DNA from 3 places in the Staphylococcus epidermidis genome. Region 1 is predicted to be linked to each of the others. Evidence: predicted binding sites of a transcription regulator. Region 1 holds the regulator's gene; each other region holds the start of a gene.

The links. Region 1 encodes Rex, which represses fermentation and respiration genes when NADH is low (regulators of the CRP and FNR family bind a similar motif). Its sites were predicted from a motif close to TTGTGAAATATTTCACAA; they were not measured.
Region 2: the regulator Rex is predicted to act here: its motif matches at 1,249-1,266, upstream of pflB (formate C-acetyltransferase).
Region 3: the regulator Rex is predicted to act here: its motif matches at 1,368-1,385, upstream of FNL83_RS02595 (nitrate reductase subunit alpha).

The regions. Positions count from the first base shown of each region.
Region 1 is NZ_AP019721.1:873,107-875,325, forward strand. It holds gene FNL83_RS04285 (ABC-F family ATP-binding cassette domain-containing protein) at 1-697, opposite strand, end outside; gene FNL83_RS04290 (redox-sensing transcriptional repressor Rex) at 1,045-1,680, shown strand; gene FNL83_RS04295 (hypothetical protein) at 1,826-2,107, shown strand; gene FNL83_RS04300 (YeeE/YedE family protein) at 2,193-2,219, shown strand, end outside.
Region 2 is NZ_AP019721.1:169,021-171,239, forward strand. It holds gene cntE (staphylopine family metallophore export MFS transporter CntE) at 1-582, shown strand, start outside; gene pflB (formate C-acetyltransferase) at 1,323-2,219, shown strand, end outside.
Region 3 is NZ_AP019721.1:559,365-561,583, reverse strand. It holds gene FNL83_RS02595 (nitrate reductase subunit alpha) at 1-1,299, opposite strand, end outside; gene cobA (uroporphyrinogen-III C-methyltransferase) at 1,478-2,219, opposite strand, start outside.

The DNA.
Region 1 (2,219 bases):
CTTGAGTTACAATTTTATCTAAAAAATATCTATCATGACTGATAATTACAATTGCCCCTTTAAAGTACTTTAAGTAATCCTCTAACCACTTGGTTGTTTCCATGTCTAGATGGTTAGTTGGTTCATCAAGAAGGAGTAAATCGGGTTCTTTAAGTAACATTTGAGCAAGAGAAAGACGTGTTTTTTGACCACCACTAAAATCATTAATAGGCTTGTTGAAATCGCTTTCTGTAAAGTTAAGCCCGTGCAGGACTGTTTTAATTTTACTCTCATATTGATAACCATCTAATTGCTCATAACGATTCGTTAAAGTTTCATATTTTTCAATATGTGATTGATATTCATCGGATTCATAATCTTGTCCATTTCGTGCAAGCCAATCGGTTTCATCCTTAATTAAATTTTCAATTTTCTTTATATGTTCAAAAGGCTTAGACATTTCTTCAAAGACAGTAGCTTCTGAATTGAGTGTCATTTGCTGAGTTAAATAACTCATTGTCAAATTTTTGATTTTTGATATTCGACCACTATCGTAATTTTCCACACCTGCTATGATTTTCATTAATGTCGATTTACCAGCTCCATTACGGCCTACTACGCCGATTCTTTCGCCAGTTTTCACCTCAAAATTAACATCTGTGAAGATATCTTCACCATCGAACGATTTGGAGATGTCATTAAGTTGTAAAAGTATCATTCGATTCTCACCTTTCTATGTATTTGAAATAGGTTTAAACTATATATAAAGTATTTGTTTTTGAATATTTAAATTTTTGTTAATTCTATATTATCGAATTTTAAATAGAAAAATAAATTGCGTACGTTATCTTGAAATGATGTTAAACTCAATTACTTCTATTCTACAGTATTCATAGAACACATGAAACTAGGATATTTATTTTTAAAAATTAATAATGTATAATGTTTAAGTATTCGTTGTAGACAATTATTTGTATTATGAGATGACATTCCACATATGTTTTAACTCATTTACTGATTTTAATGATACATGCATAATATACGCGAAAAAGGGGGGTTAGATATATGCCAGATGATTTTAAAATTCCTCGCGCTACGTTAAAACGTCTACCTTTATATTACCGATTGGTCAGTATTTTGAAAGGTAAAGGTATAGATCGTGTTAATTCTAAAACAATAAGTGAAGCACTACAAATTGATTCAGCTACAATAAGAAGAGACTTTTCATACTTTGGTGAATTAGGAAAAAAAGGATATGGATATAATATAGATAGTATGCTTGAATTCTTTAAATCAGAATTAAGTGAGAGCGATCAAATTAAAATTGCCATTATAGGTATCGGTAATTTAGGGCGTGCATTACTTACATATAACTTTTCAATACATGATGAGATGACAATTACTGAAGCTTTTGATATTAGACCAGATATTATAGGTGAGAATATCGGTGACGTTGTGGTAAAACATAGTGATGATATCAAAACGACATTAGAATCAGAAGATATTGATGTAGTCATTTTAACAACACCAGATAATGTGGCACAACAAGTAGCTGATGAACTTGTTAAAGCCGGTGTTAAAGGTATACTAAACTTTACGCCACGTCGAATTAAAACACCCCAAGATGTCCAAGTACATCATATTGATTTTGGTATAGAGTTACAATCATTATTGTTCTTCATGAAAAATTATAGTAAATAATTAATAAAAATCACATTAACATAGTACTCTCAAGTGAGAAGTGAGAGTGCTTTTTTTATATTAAACAGTTACAATAGATTATAAATACGAAACTTTTTAACAAAAATTGTAAGTTGATATTTATTGTAATGGGAGATTGAAACAAATGACTCAAGAAATAAATTGTAATTTCAAATCACATATTCCCAGAATAATGACAGTTCCCGGTATATTGTTAATACATGAAAATAAGTTGGAGTTTAAGGCATATAGTCAAAACAATAATCCATTCAATATTCAATTCGAACTCTCTAGCATTGTGCGGTATAGAATATCGAAAGGGTTATTAGGAAATAAATTGTTTATTTATTATTCTGACCAGGAGTGGTATAAATTTAGTAACTTATCTAAGAGTGACTTAATCAAACTCACAAAATATTTATATTAAAACATAATAAATAAAATTAAGAATTTGCAAAATATAGTCCTTTCTACTATAATACCTTAGTATTTATATCGGAAAAGGTGATAAAATGGTGTGGACAATTATAAGCGGATTA
Region 2 (2,219 bases), 700 kb from region 1:
TATGTCCAATTTTTTAAAAATAAAGCACTCTTCTGCAGTGGTATGATTATGATCTTGTCATCTATCGTGTTTGGTGCGATGAGTACTTTTATACCATTATATACGGTTAGGGAAGGTTTCGCGAATGCAGGTATTTTCCTCACAATTCAAGCCATTACAGTAGTGATAGCTAGATTTTATTTACGTAAGTATGTACCATCTGATGGTTTATGGCATCACCGTTTTATGATGATTGTCTTAACGTTACTGATGGTTGCTTCAGTCATTGTAGCTTTTGGACCACATATAGTGAGTATATTTGTATATATAAGTGCAATCTTTATCGGAATAACACAAGCGCTCGTTTATCCTACATTGACAACGTATTTAAGTTTTGTCTTACCAAAGATAGGACGTAATATGTTATTAGGATTGTTTATAGCATGTGCAGATTTAGGGATTTCACTAGGAGGTGTGCTAATGGGGCCAATATCAGATACGGTAGGATTTAAATGGATGTATATTTTATGCGCTTTATTGGTTACTATTGCAATGACACTAAGTAAAATTAGACAAAGACAAAGTGTTTCAAAAGCCTCATAGCAAAACTACATAAAAATAATGATAAATTTTAAGGGAGCCTCCAGTTTGTCTGAGGTTACACTCCCGCACATGTAAAAAATCGATTTATTTACTTTGTTAAAACGAAAGAAATGAAATTGTATCAAACTTTTATTGCAATTGAATATTCACGCTTTTTGATTACAATAGAAGAAACTTTTACATTCATATCTTTTTAATTCTAGTTTTATGGCTTTTTAAAAAGAAAGAAGTTAATAATAAAGAGGTAAATTAAGAGCGTGGAAAATGAGATAGAGTAGAATTTATTTTGAATATAATCCCCATATGGCTTATGAGCTCTAAGTTGAAATGTCTATAAAATTTATGTGTTAGGACTCCCAAACGCACATTTATAATATCTATGATATGGATATGTTTCTCAATTTAGCCTTATTAGTAACAGAGATAAAAAGACTAAGCCAGTTTCTAATTTAATGATAGATAAACTATGCCTGAGACAATTGTTGTCTCAGGTTTTGTTTTACTTGTCATTATTATATAGTGAATTTTTCATACTATCAGGTTTAATAATAGAAGAAATTTTTCAGAAAACTGTTATGTAACAGGATAATTTATTCACAAACTGTTATAACTTCTGTCACAGGTTCGTAATTTATACAAACTTTAGTAGAAAATATGCCATAAATTATGTGAAATTAATCACATGTTTCGTGGTATACTACCGTTGAAAACGTTAACAATACGAAATGGAGGCGGAGAGTATGTTAGAAACAAATAATCATACTAATGCTTGGCAAGGATTTAAAACAGGTCGTTGGAATAAAAATATAGACGTGAGAGAATTCATACAATTGAACTATTCATTATATGAAGGTGACGATGAATTTTTAGAAGGTCCTACAAAAGCAACTGAAACTTTATGGGATCAAGTAATGCAATTATCAAAAGAAGAACGTGAGCGCGGTGGCATGTGGGATATGGATACTAAAGTGGCATCGACAATCACTTCTCATGACGCTGGTTACTTAGACAAAGATTTAGAAAAAGTTGTTGGTGTTCAAACTGAAAAACCATTCAAACGTTCTATGCAACCATTCGGTGGTATTCGTATGGCAAAAGCAGCATGTGAAGCGTATGGTTACGAATTAGACCCAGAAACAGAAAAAATCTTCACTGAATATCGTAAAACACATAACCAAGGTGTATTCGATGCATATTCAAGAGAAATGTTAAATTGTCGTAAAGCTGGTATTATTACTGGTTTACCAGATGCTTACGGACGTGGACGTATTATCGGAGACTATCGTCGTGTTGCTTTATACGGTGTAGACTTCTTAATGGAACAAAAACTTAAAGACTTTAACACAATGTCCACTGAAATGTCTGAAGATGTGATTCGTTTACGTGAAGAATTATCAGAACAATATCGCTCACTTCAAGATTTAAAAGAATTAGGACAAAAATATGGATTTGATATTAGCCGTCCTGCTACTAACTTCAAAGAAGCTGTGCAATGGTTATACTTAGCATATTTAGCTGCTATTAAAGAACAAAATGGTGCAGCAATGAGTTTAGGACGTACTTCAACATTCTTAGATATTTATGCTGAACGTGATTTACAAAATGGTGACATCACTGAACAAGAAGTTCAAGAAATC
Region 3 (2,219 bases), 310 kb from region 1:
ACTGCTATCAAAATATGGAAATTGAATCGTTTCAACATGATAGTCACTTTCAACCATTGATAACATTGGATCAATTGGTGTACCATCCTCTGTTTCAAGTTTCAAATTCCATTTTTTCCCTTCTTCCCAGCGTTGCCCCATTGTGCCATTAGGAACAAGTAATTGTTGGCTCAATTTGTCTTGAATAACTGGCTTCCATTCATTATTTTCACCTGACATCCCTAAATCAGAAGCACGCAAGAATCTACCTGCTTTATAGCCATTCTCATCTTCATCTAACATAATGACAAACGGCATATCAGAATATTGCTTAGCATAGTTAATAAACATATCATTCGGTTGATTTTCATAATATTCCTGTAAAATAACATGTGTCATTGCTTGTGCAACCGCTGCATCTGTCCCCGGATGTGGTGCAAGCCAATGATCGGCGAACTTAACATTCTCAGCATAATCAGGTGCTACTGAAATAACTTTCGCCCCTTTATATCTAACTTCAGTCATAAAATGTGCGTCAGGTGTACGTGTTAATGGAACGTTTGATCCCCACATCATTATGTATGAGGCGTTGTACCAATCACTGGATTCTGGCACGTCTGTTTGCTCACCCCAAATTTGTGGAGATGCAGGTGGTAAATCAGCATACCAATCGTAAAAACTTAACATTTCTCCACCTAACAAATTAATAAATCTTGCTCCTGAAGCATAACTAATCATCGACATAGCAGGAATAGGAGTAAATCCAGCAATACGATCCGGTCCATCTTTTTTTATGGTGTATAAAATTTGAGCTGCAATGATATCTGTGGCATCTTTCCAATTTGCTCTGACGTGTCCACCTTTACCTCTTGCTTCTTTATATTGTTTGGCTTTTTTTTCATTTTCTACGATGGATGCCCATGCCGCAATTCGGTTTCCTTTTTGTTCTTCAAGCGCTTCGGTCCATAAATCTAATAATTTACCTCTAATATAAGGATATTTAACTCTTAACGGACTATACTCATACCAAGAAAATGATGCACCTCTCGGACAACCTCTTGGCTCAAATTCTGGCATATCAGGTCCACAACTTGGATAATCAATTTGTTGATTTTCCCATGTAATTACGCCATTTTTGACAAATACTTTCCATGAACATGATCCAGTACAGTTAACACCATGCGTCGTTCTCACAACTTTGTCGTGGCTCCATCTTTCTCTATACATCTTTTCCCATTCTCGACTTTTATGCTCTAATACCGACCAATTTCCATTAAACTTTTCTGTCGGTTTAAAGAAATTCAATCCAAATTTTCCCATTTTATTAATCCTCCCACCATACAAGGTTATATCCTTTCTCAATGCATAGGTATTGTGTCTTATCTTTATTGTACATTTTTTCACAAAGCCATTATATTAGGGAATGTCCTAATTGATGTTAGAGATTCCCTAAAAAATAAGGCCTACAAATTCATAATGAACTTGTAGACCCAAATGTTTATACATATATTGTTTTAATACTCTTGTGTTTAATCATTTCGTTATACACGTTTTGTTGAGAAATGTGGTAGCTATGGTCAAAATCAATCAGACATTGGATTCCTTCATCATATAAAGTTTCAGCCTTTGCAATTGCACGTTCTTTATCTCCCTTGATTAAATATAGATTTCCCTTGTCATTCTTATTATTATTCAATAACGTACGATTAATGTCATCAAGTATATTACCTAAAATGCATATGCCTGGATGACCTTCTAGTTGTTGAGAAACCAATTGTTCTTCAATCGTACTTAAATGACCTATAACAATCTTTTCATTGTAGCAGGAAGCATTAAACACTATTGCAATGGGGTAGTCTTCATTCGTATATGATTCAATTTGTTTAATAATTTGACCTAATCTTTTCACACCCATATAAATAGCTAAAGTGCCTCCATTAATCAAGTTCCTAATATCCGTATCGTGATTAACCGAATCTTTAAAATGACCAGTTGAGAAAGTCACACTCGGTGCGATAGAACGCATCGTTAATCCCATATTCATAGTTGCTACGGCAGCACTTGCTGATGTCACACCAGGGACAATCTCGTAATGAATATGATGATTTTCTAATGTTTGTACTTCTTCTGTAATTCTACCAAAAATCGCAGGATCTCCTCCCTTTAGTCTCACCACACATTGATATTGATTAGCTGCTTCAACAATTTTTTGATTAATCTCCTCTTGTTGAATGTGTTTA